Regions from separate parts of the Aeromonas rivipollensis genome, predicted to be linked through region 2. Evidence: predicted binding sites of a transcription regulator. Region 2 holds the regulator's gene; the other holds the start of a gene.

Region 1 (7,760 bases), 620 kb from region 2:
ATATATTTTAAGGCCGACAATGCAATGTATTAATTAAGGTTGGCATTATCAATGTGTAAAAATAAAAGTTTAGAGTGAAATGACAAAAGCACCTATTTTTATAATGTGTTATCGCAACTTACCACTCCAGCGTTTCATTTTTAGAATATAACGAATGTATATCCAGTCCCATACGGAATCATATTTAAATTCTGGTGGGGGTTAATTGTATCTGAGTGACTCATTTTTTAGTCGCATATCCCTGCAGGAAAGACTGAACTGCATGCTTTGATTTTTTGCCAAGGGTTAGCAGCAATTCAAAATCAGGGTTGAAAATGCCATGCCGGCACTCTAATTCCTTTAACAGAGCGAGCCACAGATGCGCCGTCACTTCGGCATCGGCCAAGGCGCGGTGAAATACCCCGTCATTGGGTAAATTCTGGTATTGCACCAAGGTAGCCAACTTATGGTTCGGCGCCTCGGGGAATAACCGTCTCGACAGCAGCAAGGAGCAGGCGAACTGCCCAGGATAGTGCGTCGACAGCCGCTCTATTTCAGCATCCAGAAAGCGCTTGTCGAAGGAGGCATTATGGGCGACCAGATTATCATCACCGATAAACTTGACGAAGTCCGCCATCACCTCGCCGCAAGGTGGCGCCTGTTTCAGCATGGCATTACTGATCCCGGTATATTGCTCAATAAAGCTGCTTACGTTAAAGCCAGGATTCATCAACGCCGAAAAACGTTCACTGATGTGACCGTTTTCAATCCGGACGGCGCCAATTTCGATCGCTCTATCACCTTGTCCTGGTGAGAGCCCGGTAGTCTCGAAATCGAGCACGACGACGGTATTGGCTAAGGCAGTGGACATAATCTCTCGGGCAATCTGGATAAAGAACGTCAGTCTAGAAAATCTGCTACTTCATGTACAGCGCAATATCGAGATGCTGCTGGACCCTTGCTTTTGTGATGAGCAGCAGAGACAGGCAACATATAAAAAGCCCCGAGTGAAATTCACACCCGGGGCCTTTTTATCGAAAACGAAAAGCAGAGTTAGCAGGCGCTATTAGCGGCCCAGCTTGGCCTTGAGCATGGCAACGATCTCGCTGATCGCCACTTCCTGCTTCTCGCCGGTGCGGCGGCACTTGTACTCCACCACGCCGTTGTCCAGACCCCGGTCGCCGATGACGATGGCGTGCGGCACACCGATCAGCTCCATGTCGGCGAACATCACGCCCGGGCGCTCTTTACGGTCGTCGAACAAGACGTCCACACCGGCGGCTTTCAGCTCGGCGTAGAACTGCTGCGCCTGCTCGGCGACGCGCTCGGACTTGTGCATGTTCATTGGCACTATGGCCACTTCGAACGGGGCTATGGCTTCCGGCCAGATGATGCCGTACTGGTCGTTGTTCTGCTCGATGGCGGCCGCCACCAGACGGGACACACCTATGCCGTAGCAACCCATCTCCATGGTGACGGACTTGCCGCCCTCGTTCAGCACGCTCGCCTTCATGGCTTCGGAGTACTTGGTACCCAGCTGGAAGATGTGGCCCACTTCGATACCGCGCTTGAGCAGCAGCTTGCCCTGGCCGCAGGGGCTGGGGTCGCCTTCCACCACGTTGCGCAGGTCGGCAACGTCATAGGTGGCGATGTCGCGATCCCAGTTGGCACCGGTCAGGTGGAAGCCGGTCTCGTTGGCACCGCAGACGAAGTCCGCCAGGTGGGCGGCGCTGCGATCGACGATGATGCGACCGGCAAAGCCGACCGGGCCGATGGAGCCTGCGTCGCAACCGGCGGCAGCCTTGATCTGCTCGTCGCCTGCGAAGGTCAGCGGGTTGGCCACGCCAGGGAGCTTCTCGGCCTTGATTTCGTTCAGCTCGTGGTCGCCACGCAGCACCAGGGCGATGACGGCCTGCTTGCCGTGCTCGTCCGCTTCCGCCAGTACCAGCAGGGTCTTGGCGATGGCGGTCGGGGCCACGTTCAGGAAGGCGGCCACTTCGTCGATGGTATGGACATTCGGGGTGGCAACCTTGGTCAGGGCTTTGGTTGCAGCAGCGCGCTCGCCAGCCGGTGCCAGGGCTTCGGCCATCTCGATGTTGGCGGCGTAATCTGATGTATCGGAGAAGGCGATCAAGTCTTCACCGCTCTCGGCCAGCACCTGGAATTCGTGGGAGCCAGTACCGCCGATGGAGCCGGTATCGGCCTGCACCGGACGGAAGTTCAGCCCCATGCGGGTGAAGGCGGCGCAGTAGGCGGCGTGCATCTTCTCGTAGGTCTCGATCAGCGAGGCCTTGTCGATGTGGAAGGAGTAGGCATCCTTCATCAGGAACTCGCGGCCGCGCATCACGCCGAAACGGGGACGCACCTCGTCACGGAACTTGGTCTGGATCTGGTAGAGGTTGAGCGGCAGCTGCTTGTAGCTGTTCACTTCGTAACGCACCAGCGCAGTGATCACCTCTTCGTGGGTCGGGCCCAGCACGAAGGGGCGGTTGTGGCGGTCGGTCAGGCGGCACAGCTCGGGACCGTAGTCATCCCAGCGGCCGGACTCCTGCCACAGCTCGGCGGGTTGCACCACCGGCATGGAGACTTCGATGGCACCAGCATTGTTCATCTCTTCGCGAACAATGTTCTCGATCTTTTTCAGTACCCGCAGACCGGTTGGCAGCCAGGCGTACATGCCGGAGGCCAGTTTACGGATCATCCCGGCACGCAGCATCAGCTGGTGGCTGATGACCTCAGCGTCGGAGGGGGTTTCCTTGAGAGTGGAAAGCAGATATTGGCTGGTACGCATCGCGATGAACCTTAACGTGAGACGGGCCGCTGGGCCCTGGAAAATTTCAAGTGCGGAATTTTAACAGGCCGGGCGTTGCTGCCCAAGGGCTAAATTTGCACAGCGGGAGAAAGCGGGGGCGGACCCCCGCTTACGTTAGACCCGAAACTGCGACAGCAGTCGCTGCTGCTGCAAGCTGGCCTGATGGAGGGAGGAGGCCAGCTGCAGGCACTCCTGCGCCTCCTGCTCACCGGTCTGGGCCTGCAGGCTGATGTCCGAGACCTTGTCGGTGGTGTGGCTCAGGGTGTGGGAGAGCTGGCTGGTGGCATCCGCTACCTGTTGCACCATGTCTGCCAACTGGTCGATGGCCTCCTCTACCTTGAACAGGATCTGCTTGGTGTTGTCGGAATCCGCCATGCCTGATTCCACGGTTTTCAGGTTGCGTTGCATCATCAGATAGGCCTGCCCGGTCTGCTGCTGGATGCTGCTGATCACCTCGGTTATCTCGGCGCTGGAGGCGGCGGTGCGGTTGGCCAGGGTGCGCACTTCATCGGCCACCACGGCAAAACCGCAACCCATCTCACCCGCCCGGGCGGCCTCGATGGCGGCGTTGAGGGCCAGCAGGTTGGTCTGCTCCGAGATGCTGCTGATAGTGGAGATGATCTGGCCAATTTGTCCCGCCTGCTCCTTGAGGGCATTGATGGCGGTGGCGCACTCGCCCACTTCCACCACCACGCGCTGCATGCCTGCGCTGGCAGAGGTCACATACTGGCTGCTCTGTGTGGTCAGTTGGCGGACCTCGTTGGCATTGTGCGCGGCCAGGCCGCAGTTGTCAGAGATGGAGGTGGCAACCTGCACCATCTGCTCGCTGTCGTGGTGCAGCGCCTGGGCATGCATGGCGGTTTGACGGCTGCTCTGGCTGATGGCCTCGACCCGGTTGACCGAGGTGTGCACGTGCTGGTTGATGTGCTGGTTGTTGTCCATGGTGGCGCGGATCATCTGCTGCAGTTTCTCGATGAAGCGATCCACGCTGCCGGCCAGCGAGCCCAGCTCGTCGTTTCGCTTGAGGTTGATGCGGGCATTGAGATCCCCGTCGCCCGCGGCTATGTCCTGCATGCGCCGGTCAACCTGCAACAGGGGGCGGACTATGGTGCGCACCAGCCAGATGCCGCAGAGGGCGACAATCAGCAGGCTCAACACCAGGGCGCCCAGGATCAGGTTCCTGGTATGGCCGATGATGGTATTGAGCTGATTCACCTGATCCTCGACAGTGGCATCCCCCTTGGCCTCGACCTCGACCAGTGCCTGCTTGAGCTGTTCGGCACTGCCGTCGTAACGAGTCAGCTGGCTCTGGTAATCGGTCAGGGCGGAGATCCACTCACGGATCAGGCGGGTGTTGTCGGCCTGCAGGGCACGATACTGGGTGGCGAGCGACTGGCCGGCGAACTCCCCTTCACCGGGCACATCGAACAGGCCGGTCGCCAGCATGCCGTCGACCGCCTCCTGGTAGAAGCGGGTGGCCTCGGCCAGTTCGGCCTGGATGGCGGGAGTGGGGCCTTCACTCTGCATCTTCTCCAGGGCATAGAGCTGACGCAGGAAACCTATGTTGGCCTCCATACCGCCGTCGGCCGCCTGCCAGCGGGTGGCGAGGCCGCCATTCCAGCTGATGGCCTGATCCGGTGACCGGGTGAGGCTCTCGACCGCGCCATCACCGATCACTTCCAGCTGGGTCGAGAGGCGTGACATGCGCTCCGAAGTGGCGCGCAGCGCCTGATCAACATCGGTAAAGGTGCGGTAGAGCCTCAGCAGTTTTTCCTGCTGTTGCTGATAGCCCTCTTCATGCCGGTTCAGGGTGCCGAGCGCCGTCGCATCGATGAGCTTGCCTTGCTCTACCCGTCGCAAGGCGTCGGTGCCCGCCTGTTTGGCCCGGTGCAGCTCGGGCTCGTCAAGGGGCATGCCTCTGAGCATTTTCTGGATATAGAGCGACTGATTGCCCAGCTCGATGGATCCCTCCATGGCGCCATCGGCCGTTTGCCAGGCGGCACCCAATACATAGGAGAGCAAATCGGCCAGCCGCTGGCTGCCATACCAGCCGATCACCCCCATGCCCAGTGTGCAGCCGAGCAGGATAGTGAGCCCAAGATTCGATGTCGTGACAATTTTCATGATGCAGGACCTTCCTTGGTTCCGAACAAGCCCACTGAGTGTTCGCTCAATGGCCAAGATGCGCCATTCCCGCTGGAAAATAAAGTGACTGCTCAGATCTGCGCCAAGTGTATCAGGGTAGCCAGTCTCCCTTGCTGTCCTCCGCGGCCCTATGCTGGATACTTATCCAGTTATTCTTTATGCTAGGAGCCACTTTATTGCTAGCTGTGTTGGTTGAGGAGATAAGCCGTGATCGGTCGCTTGAGAGGCATTGTGATTGAGAAGAATCCCCCCGAGGTGTTGCTCGAGGTGGGAGGCGTGGGTTATGAAGTGCATATGCCCATGAGCTGCTTCTACGACCTGCCCGAGCTCGGGAAGGAAGCTGCCATTCACACCCACTTCGTGGTGCGCGAAGATGCCCAGCTGCTCTATGGCTTCAACCACAAGCAGGAACGGGCGCTGTTTCGCGAGCTGATCAAGACCAACGGCGTCGGCCCCAAACTGGCGCTGGCCATTCTCTCCGGCATGACGGCCACCCAGTTCGTGATGAGCGTCGAGCGCGAGGAGATAAGCTCTCTGGTCAAGCTGCCCGGCGTGGGCAAAAAGACCGCCGAGCGGCTGGTGGTGGAGATGAAGGACCGCCTCAAGGGCTGGGTCAGCCACGATCTCTTCTCCCCTGCCGCCATCAGCCTGCCCGCCCAGGAGAGCCAGCTGCGGGCCCCCGATGCCAGTGAGGAGGCGGCCAGTGCCCTGGTGGCGCTCGGTTACAAGCCGCAGCAGGCCAGCCAGATCGTGGCCAAGGTGGCCAGCGAGGGCATGTCGGTGGAAGCCATCATCCGTGAATCCCTGCGCAGCCTGGTGTGAGGATGACAATGAAGCAAGCGGACCATCCTGCATCACTCTACTGTGACCGCGGGGATGCAGAGCGTGAGGTAGTGCATGATTGAAGCTGATCGTCTCATCTCGGCCGGTGCCGCCCGCGAGGACGAGGTCATCGACAGGGCCATCCGGCCCAAGAAGCTGGCGGATTACACCGGGCAGGATCACGTCTGCGACCAGATGGAGATCTTCATAGAGGCCGCCCGCCAGCGCGGGGAGGCCCTCGATCATCTGCTGATCTTCGGCCCGCCGGGGCTCGGCAAGACCACGCTGGCCAACATAGTGGCCAACGAGATGGGGGTCAACATCAAGACCACCTCGGGGCCCGTGCTGGAGAAGGCGGGGGATCTCGCCGCGCTGCTCACCAACCTCGAACCGAACGATGTGCTCTTCATCGACGAAATCCACCGCCTCAGCCCAGTAGTGGAGGAGGTGCTCTATCCGGCCATGGAGGATTACCAGCTCGACATCATGATAGGAGAGGGGCCTGCCGCCCGCTCCATCAAGCTCGATCTGCCTCCCTTCACCCTGATCGGGGCCACCACCCGGGCCGGCTCCCTGACCAGCCCCCTGCGTGACCGTTTCGGGATAGTCCAACGTCTCGAGTTCTACAACGTCAAGGATCTCACCGACATCGTCTCCCGCAGCGCCCGCTGCCTCGGGCTCGACATGTCGGGAGACGGTGCGCTGGAGGTGGCTCGCCGCTCCCGGGGAACCCCGCGGATTGCTAACCGTCTGTTAAGACGGGTGCGGGATTTCGCCCAGGTGAAATCCGATGGTCGCATTGATGGACCCATAGCGGCCCGCGCCATGGACATGCTGGACGTGGACAACGAGGGGTTCGACTTCATGGACCGCAAGCTATTGTTGGCCGTCATCGACAAGTTTATGGGGGGGCCCGTGGGGCTCGACAACCTGGCCGCCGCCATAGGGGAAGAGAAGGACACCATAGAAGACGTGCTGGAGCCTTATCTGATCCAGCAAGGCTATCTGCAACGTACACCCAGAGGGCGGATCGCGACACCGAGAGCTTATGCGCACTTTGGCCTGCAACGGCCAGATGAGCAGTAAAAGCAGCCTTTGAACGACAAACCGCCCCCAAGGGCGGTTTTTTATTATCCGGGCAAAAAAAAGCCCACGGCGGATGCGGTGGGCAAAGACAATTCAGGATGGATGTTCACAGACAGTGAGTGCGTCTGCAGACCGGTCGGGAAAAAACAAAGGAGCCGTCGCGAGGCCTCAGAGTCGGTTCATTTGATAGAGTTGAACGAACGAAAGCTTGTAGTAACGGATGGTCTTGGCAACAAACTTTTTCATCATTAATCCCAACAAACAGGTTCGAAATGTTCATCGAATACGTACCGGGAACCCGGAATGACCGGCCTGTATCCAGAGGTGTGCCCTCACTGCGAGGCGCATTGTAGGAGCTCTTGCCGGGCCGGACAAACAAGAAAATCTATGTGTTTCGGATTAGATAAATTAATGATTTTGCGAGGCGAATCAATCCGCATAAACATGTGTTTTTGTTGGTTTTAAATTGATTTCATGATGGCCTGCGTCATTCTCGAAATACCGGATTGATAAGGGCGAGCCTGCTCACCTTGTCTATTTGCTTAACAGAATTGAAACTATTTTTACGAGAGTTAAAATTGATTTAAATCAAGTATTTACGGTTTGATGTTTTTTGTGAGCAAGCTCCCAATATTAATGGGAAATGGCTTGTAAGGTGCCTTGAAAAGGCATGTATTGATGATGGGTTTACATTGATTTCAATCAAATAAAGATGATATAAAACAGCCATCATTATAGGCGAGAATAGAACTGCAGTTAATGTTTACCAGATGTTAAACATTAGCTTTTTTTGTTCCTCTATATTGCCTTGTTGTTAATGTGGTGGCAGTCGAATCCGGTCAGTCCGCGAGGGGTGATCGACCATTCGGGGACTTCCAATGGAAGCTTTGTCCTTAAAACTTAAAATAGCCGTGCC
Region 2 (7,760 bases):
AACCAGGGTCACCGGCCTGTCCAGCCCGCGCATCATAGCTTGCAGGGTCATCGCCAGCATGCCGGTCTTGGGCGGCAGCAGGCGGCCGGTGCGGGAACGGCCACCCTCGGTGAAGAACTCCACCGAGTAGCCCTTGGCAAACAGCAGGTTCAGATATTCACGGAACACAGTGCTGTAGAGCGGGTTGCCCTTGAAGGTGCGGCGGATGAAGAAGGCGCCGCCGTGGCGGAAGATGGGGCCCGCCGGCCAGAAGTTCAGGTTGATGCCTGCCGCTATGTGGGGCGGCACCATGCCCTGGTGATAGATGACGTAGGAGAGCAGCAGGTAGTCCATGTGGCTGCGATGGCAGGGGACGTAGACTATCTCGTGCCCTTCCTGGGCGAGCTGGCGCACCTGCTCGGCACCGTTGACCGAGAGGCCGCGGTAGAGCTTGTTCCAGAGCCAGCCGAGGAAAGTTTCCCCGAGGCGGATCAGCCGGAAGGAGAAGTTGGAGGCGATCTCGTCCATGTAGCCATGGGCGCGCTTCTGCGCCTTCTCCAGGCTGATGCCCTCGCGTCTGGCCTCTTCTTCGATGGCCTGCTGGATCACGCTCGAATCCAGCAACTGCTTGAACAGCAGGTTGCGGTTCGGCAGCTTGGGACCGGTGGCCGCCAGCTGCTGGCGGCTGAAGTGGGTACGTGCCACCCGTGCCAGCTTGTGGGCGATGGCCTCGTCGGTACCGTGCTTGTCTGCCATGTAGCGCAATGAGAGCGGCGGGGAGAAGCGCACCAGGTTTTCGCGCCCTTTCAGGATCACGATCAGCGCCTTCTTGAGCCGGTTCGGGGCCAGGCTGCTGATGATGTTCCAGCCGGAGGCTTCCTCCCCTTCCCGGCCGGGGGCGCGGCCCCAGAACAGGGTGACGGGCACCACCTGGATATCCAGCTCGGGATCCTGCTTGTGCAAGTCCAGCAGCTGGTGGAACTCCTGCAGGAAGGGCAGCGGCTTGTTGCGCTTGCCAAACAGGGGAGGCGGACGATCCAGACAGACGTAGCGCGGCAGCAACTGTCCACCCAGCTCCAGCGGCGTGAAGGGGCCGGGCAGGCCGAGATCCTCGCAGCACTGTTGCAGGGTCATCAGGTCGGTGATCGAGCTGGTTTTCAGGGCATAGACGATGGGTCTGGCCGGATCCAGCTTGAGCTCCGTGATGGGATTTTCCGGCAGGCTCTTGTGATTGACCAAGCCACTGACCGGCCATTGCAGGATGGCTCTGGAAATGTTCTGTCCAAGGGACATGTGCGTCTGCTCTCCAAAAAAATGCGGCGTGAGCATAGCAAATCACCGACGGCTTGTCGCCGAGAGGTAGGATGAGTGCCTTTTCAGGATAGAAGGTGCGGGATTTTTGCGACAAGGCGGGGACAAATATCAGCAACGCCTTGCCTTGGCCACAGCACTGTATATACTGCCAGTGTGCTGTATAAAAAGACAGGTGCCAATGCTATGAAACCCCTTACCCCCCGCCAGGCTGAAGTGCTGGAGCTTATCAAGGCGAACATGAGCGAGACCGGCATGCCGCCGACTCGCGCCGAGATCGCCCAGAAGCTTGGCTTCAAGTCGGCCAATGCGGCCGAGGAACATCTGAAGGCCCTGGCCAAGAAAGGGGTCATCGAGATCATGCCCGGCACCTCCCGCGGCATCCGCCTGCTGCTCGAGGAAGAGGAGGCCGCGCCAGAAGAGAACGGCCTGCCGCTGATCGGCAAGGTCGCGGCCGGCGAGCCCATCCTGGCCCAGGAGCACATAGAGAGCCACTATCAGGTGGATCCCGCCCTGTTCCATCCGCGGGCAGACTTCCTGTTGCGGGTGCAGGGCATGAGCATGAAGAACATCGGCATCATGGACGGGGATCTGCTGGCGGTGCACAAGACCCAGGAGGTGCGCAACGGCCAGGTGGTGGTGGCGCGTCTCGATGAAGACGTCACCGTCAAGCGCTTCCAGCGCAAGGGTAGCCAGGTGTGGCTGCTGCCGGAGAACGAGGATCTCTCCCCCATCGAGGTGGATCTCTCCAGCCAGCACCTCACTATCGAAGGGCTGGCGGTCGGGGTCATTCGCAACGCCGACTGGATGTAAGCATCGGACATGCCGAGGGGCCTCCTGCGGGAGGCCCCTTCGTTTGTGCCGTTTTTTCCCGCCGTTCTTTCCTCCCCGATCCCCGCCATTGCCGCCGCCCAGATCCACCGCAAACAGTACCGCCACGGATCATGCATTTCGGATATATCCTTTGAGAAGGCCCGCAGTGTCATGGCCGGATAACCGCCATGACCTTGAGTGTGCCGCCAGGTCAGCATGGATCGCAGGGATGCATCACGGCTGGGGCGGTGCGGGACAGGGAGAGTCGTCAGGCAGCAGGACGACTCAATACAGTCAGTACGCGACGGTGCCTGGTCTGCCATCCCGATGGCATTCGCACTGGTCGGCGTGGCCTGTTGAGCAAGGAGGACAGGTATGGCTTCAAGCTCGCCGTGGGATCCGGGTCCGGCCGCAACCGCAACCCCCGCATCCTCCATCACCCGATTCATCAAGGGCAGTCGGATGACGTGGTTTTATGCGCTCTGGGTGTATCACAAGGGCGATGGCTGGACCATCTGGCTGGGGTGCCCCAAGGACAAGATTGTCCGCCTGGTTCGTCTGTTCCGCCGCCACCACGACATAGGTTTGCCAGATGCCCCCTGGACGGCCCCGGTCATCCCGCTGCGCGCCACTATCCGGCGCCCCCAGGGGCAGCGCAGACTGCGGCCCTGAGCCCGTCCCCCGAACAGTGTGTGAGCCCCACCCGGTGTGGGGCTTTTCTTTATCCCCGCCATTGCCCGGAGATAGCTGCAGTTTCCTCCCTACGGGGCCCTTTCCTGCCCGGGATCCGGACTCAGGACTAGGCAGGAACGGGGCCGGGCGGGTTACAATAGCCCCTCATTGGCCCCGCCATCCGGCTGGTTGAACTAGCAAGGTTCTGTTTTATATGGTTAAACCACGTTTTTCCCTGCTGTTGTTGCTCTTCGTCGGCAGCATAATGGCGGCTTATTACTGGAGCCAACCCTCACTTCCTGCGCAGGCGGATTATTATCCGGTAGGGCGTGACATCAACCCCTTCACCCTCACGGATGGGGATGGCAAGCCCTTCACCGCCGCCAACTTGGCGGGGCACTGGACCTTCCTGTTCATAGGCTACACCTATTGTCCCGATGTCTGCCCGACCGCCTTGGCGGATCTGCGTTCCATCTACCCGGATCTGAAGAAGGTCTCGCCCAGCAGCCAGGTGGTCTTCGTCTCGGCGGATCCCCAGCGGGATGACAGCCCCCGCCTCAAGAGCTATACCGCCTTCTTCCATCCGGAGTTCAAGGCAGTGACCGGCCCCCACCGTGCCCTCTTCCCCCTGGTGCGCAACCTTGGCCTCGTCTATTCCATCGTGGAGAGCGAGCGCAAGGATTACCTCATCGACCACTCGGCCTCGATCGTGCTGATCAGCCCCGAAGGCAAGCTGGTGGCCATGTTCCGTCCCAAGGTGGCCCCGGGTGAGGTGCCTCATGTGGACATGCAGACCATGGTCTCCGACTTCGCACGCATAGTGCGGCTGGCCGACGAGTGAGTCACCGGCGCCTATCGTGCTTGGTTTGATGCCGTCCTGGCTGAGGGATCCTCGTCGCCACCGGGCCGTGTTTGCCCTGGCCCTGCCCATGGTGTTCTCCAACGTCACCACCCCCTTGCTCGGCCTGGTGGATACCTGGGTGATCGGTCATCTTGGTCAGGCCTGGTTCCTCGGGGGCGTCTCGGTCGGGGCGACCCTCATCAACCTCCTCTTCTGGCTGCTCGGCTTCCTGCGCATGTCCACCACTGGCCTGACCGCCCAGGCTCAGGGCGCCGCCAGCGCCGAGGGGCAGCTGGACACCCTGGCGCGGGCGCTCGGCCTCGCCATCGGGCTGGGGCTGGCCCTGTTGCTGCTGGTGCTGCCTTTCTTGCCGGCCATCATAGGGCTCAGCGGGGGATCCCCCGAGGTGCAGGGCTATGCCGGAGACTATGTCTCGGTGCGGATCTGGAGCGCCCCGGCGGCCCTGTGCAACCTGGTCATCATGGGCTGGCTGCTGGGCATGCAGGATGCGCGCAGCCCCATGTTGCTGCTGATCCTGAGCAATCTGGTCAACATGGTGCTGGATGCCTGGTTCGTGCTGGGGCTCGGCTGGCAGGTCAGGGGGGTGGCAGCCGCCTCCCTGCTGGCGGACTACAGCTCGCTCGGGGTGGGGCTCTGGCTGGTGAGCCGCCGCCTGCACCATCTCTCGGCCGAGGTGTGGCAGGACGCCTGGTCGCGCTGGTGGCGATGGCCTGCGGTGCGGCGGCTGCTCGGGCTGAACAGGGACATCTTCATCCGCTCCCTCTGCCTGCAGCTCTGTTTCGCCTTCATGACCCTGCAGGGTGCCAGGCTGGGGGACGTGGCGGTGGCCGCCAATGCGGTGTTGCTCAACTTCCTGATGCTGATCTCCTACGGGCTGGACGGCTTCGCCTATGCGGTGGAAGCCATGGTGGGGCGCGCCATAGGACGGCGGGACAGGCAGGGGCTGCGGGAGGCCATAGTCCTCAACCTGGGCTGGGCCTTGCTGATCGCGCTCGCCTTCGCCCTGGGGTTTGCCCTGGGAGGGCGGCAGCTCATCGCCCATATCACCGATATCCCTGCGGTGATCGCCGAGGCAAACCGCCAACTGCCCTGGCTCATCGCCATGCCTTTGCTGGCGGTCTGGTGCTTCCTGCTGGATGGGGTCTTCATCGGGGCCACCCGGGCCCGGGAGATGCGCAACAGCATGCTGGTGGCGGTGTTTGCCGGCTTCTTCCCTATCTGGTGGTTGTGCCAGGGATGGGGCGTGGCGGCCTTGTGGGCCGCCATGGCGGCGCTGATGACAGGGCGGGGTCTGACCCTGGGCTGGCTATGCTGGCACCTGGAGCGCGACGGCCGCCTGCTGGGTCAAGGCCGGGAGCCCGCCTGACGGAGTCTCATGGGCTGCGTCGCCGCGCCGACGGAGGCTAGAGGGATCCCTCATAGCCGAACTGGCGCCAGCTCTCGTAGACGAAGACCGCGACCGCGTTGGCCAGATTCATGCTGCGGCTCTGGGGCAACATGGGAATGCGCAGCCGCTGCTCGAACGGCAGGCTCTCTATGATCTCCGCCGGCAACCCGCGACTCTCTGGCCCGAACAGCAGGGCATCCCCCGGGGCAAACTGCGCCGCCGAGTGAGCGGTGCGTCCCTTGGTGGTGCAGGCGAACACCCGCCTGGGGGCCACGGCCGCGAGGAAGGCCTCATAGCTCGGCCAGCGCTTCACCTCGGCAAACTCGTGATAGTCGAGTCCGGCCCGCTTCACCCGCTTGTCATCCCAGGCGAAACCCAGGGGCTCTATCAGGTGCAGCCGGTAGCCGGTGTTGGCACAGAGGCGGATGATATTGCCGGTGTTGGGCGGGATTTCCGGTTGATAGAGCACTATGTCGAGCATGACGGGATCCTGATGCGGGGCTGGGGTGGTGCGAAACGGGCGTCAGCATACCCAGCGCCCGTGCCGATGAAAAGGGGTGGCTCACACCATGGGCAGGCGTATGGTGATGACGAGCCCGGTCGGGTGATTGTTGCTGGCCTTGATGGTGCCGCCATGGCGCTGGATCGCCTCGGCGGCGATGGCGAGGCCGAGCCCGGTGCCGCCTGTCTTGGCGTTGCGGGCATCGTCGACCCGGAAGAAGGGCAGGAACAGCATGGGCTGCTGCTCCACCGGCACGCCGGGGCCGTCATCCCTGATGGTCATTACCCACTCCCGTCCCTCCTGATACCAATCCACCTTGATGAACTCGCGGGCATACTTGAGCGCATTGCGCAGCGGGTTCTCCAGGGCCCTCGCCAGCAGCTCTGGCCACATCCGCAGCGACTCGGTCGGCAGCGGCGGCAGCCTGAGCTGCTTGCCATTCTGATTGGCCTCGAACATGGCATCGTCCAGTATGGGCTCCAGCAGATCCGCCAGGGGCAGGGTCACCGGGGCTTCCACGTGCTGCTGGACCCGGGACAGATCCAGCAGGTCACCGATCAGCTTGTCGAGCCGGGCGATTTCGCTCTCGATCCGCGCGAGCTCCGAGCTGTCCCCCTGCTTGCGGCGGATCAAGGCCTGCGCCAGCTGAATGCGGGTGAGGGGGCTGCGCAGTTCGTGCGAGATGTCTGACAGCAACTGTTTCTGCTTCTGGATCATGCGCTTGAGGGTGTCCACCATGTGGCTGACATGATCCGCCAGCTGACCTATCTCGTCCCGCCGCCCCAGGTTGGGGATCCGCGTCTCCAGCTTGCCCTGCGCCAACTGGGAGACCGACTGCTGCAACTGCAGTATGGGGCGGGTCAGCCGCCAGGCCAGCAGCAGACAGAGGGGGGTGCTGACCAGCATGGCGATGCCCAGGATCTGGATGGGGTGATCCAAGATCTGGATAAACAGGAACAGATAGGAGTTTTCGACGTTGAGCCCGAAGTAGACGTGGTAGCTCTGGCCGTGATGCTGCATCTGGAAGGGGCCGGCGATGGCCCGCTGGTGTTCGCTGCCCAGCATGGGCTTGGCCGGGTTGTCGGCGTCCAGCATGAAGCGGATGACGAACTTGCTCAGCCGGGTGGTGGATTGCATCTGGCCCTTGGCGTCACGCAGGTAGACGTTGTCTACCGGCAACAGCCCGGCCGCTGTGATGGCCTGTTGCAGATCGAAATCCTGGTTCGGGTCGGCACCGGCCTGCAGCGCTCGCAGGTTGTTGTTCATCCTGGCCATCTCGTGCTCGGGCAGGGGGATGGTGTTGCGGGGATCCAGGGTGGGCAGTGTCACCACGGCGGCCAGCACGAGCAGCAGCATGAACCAGAACCAGAGGAAGATCTGGGTGGAGAGGCCATTGAAGGTGCGGGCCGGTTTCATGCCTGCTCCAGCCAGAGGTAGCCTCGGCCACGCACCGTCTTGAAGCGGGGCTGGCCATCGCTGCGTTCAGGCAGCTTCTTGCGCAGGTTGCTCAGGTGCATGTCGATGGCCCGATCGAAGGGCTCGAGCTTCTTGCCAAGCACCTGTTCGGACAACAGGTTCTTGCTGACGATCTGGCCCGGGCTGCGCAGCAGGCACTCCAGCAGGCCGAACTCGGTGGCGGTGAGCTCCAGCAGCTGATCGTCGCAGCGGGCCTGCTGCAGGCCGGGTTGCAGCACCAGATCCATGAAGCGCAGCTCGTCGGAGGTGCCGCGCTGGGGGGAGGGATTCTGGGTGCGGCGCAAGATGGCGCGCACCCGCGCCAGCAGTTCCCTGTCGTCGAAGGGCTTGGCCAGATAGTCATCGGCCCCCGCTTCGAGCCCGTTGACCCTGTCCTGGCTGTCGCCCCGGGCGGTCAGCATCAGCACAGGGGTGTCGTGGGTCTTGCGCAGCCTGGTCAGCATGGCGAACCCGTTGAGTCTGGGCATCATGACGTCCAGCAACACCAGATCGAATGCCTGCTCTGCCAGCCGCAGCAGCCCCTCCTCCCCATCCTCGGCGACGGTGACGTCAAACCCTTCCAGGGTCAGGATTTCGGTGAGCAGCTGGGTCAGTTCGAGATCGTCGTCGACCAGGAGTATTTTGTTCATTCGGGTCACTCCGTTGATTTTGCACGCCAAACTGAGGTTCGGGTCAGGGTATAATAAGTTTTTACGCGTCAGAGGAAAGCCGGTTTTGAGCCACCAACACTATTCCCGCTGGGTCACCCTGGCCAGCAC

The links. Region 2 encodes LexA, which represses DNA repair genes until DNA is damaged. Its sites were predicted from a motif close to ANCTGTNTNNNNANACAGNT; they were not measured.
Region 1: the regulator LexA is predicted to act here: its motif matches at 5,068-5,087, upstream of ruvA (Holliday junction branch migration protein RuvA).

What each region holds. Positions count from the first base shown of each region.
Region 1 covers NZ_CP149130.1:3,766,747-3,774,506, reverse strand. Annotated here, with positions in the region: gene WIR04_RS17110 (3'-5' exonuclease) at 221-850, opposite strand; gene WIR04_RS17105 (proline--tRNA ligase) at 1,046-2,770, opposite strand; gene WIR04_RS17100 (methyl-accepting chemotaxis protein) at 2,906-4,915, opposite strand; gene ruvA (Holliday junction branch migration protein RuvA) at 5,144-5,758, shown strand; gene ruvB (Holliday junction branch migration DNA helicase RuvB) at 5,834-6,844, shown strand.
Region 2 covers NZ_CP149130.1:4,387,917-4,395,676, reverse strand. Annotated here, with positions in the region: gene plsB (glycerol-3-phosphate 1-O-acyltransferase PlsB) at 1-1,272, opposite strand, end outside; gene lexA (transcriptional repressor LexA) at 1,477-2,103, shown strand; gene WIR04_RS20165 (hypothetical protein) at 2,566-2,775, shown strand; gene WIR04_RS20160 (SCO family protein) at 2,990-3,616, shown strand; gene dinF (MATE family efflux transporter DinF) at 3,645-5,003, shown strand; gene trmL (tRNA (uridine(34)/cytosine(34)/5-carboxymethylaminomethyluridine(34)-2'-O)-methyltransferase TrmL) at 5,041-5,505, opposite strand; gene WIR04_RS20145 (ATP-binding protein) at 5,587-6,942, opposite strand; gene WIR04_RS20140 (response regulator) at 6,939-7,631, opposite strand; gene WIR04_RS20135 (cation diffusion facilitator family transporter) at 7,717-7,760, shown strand, end outside.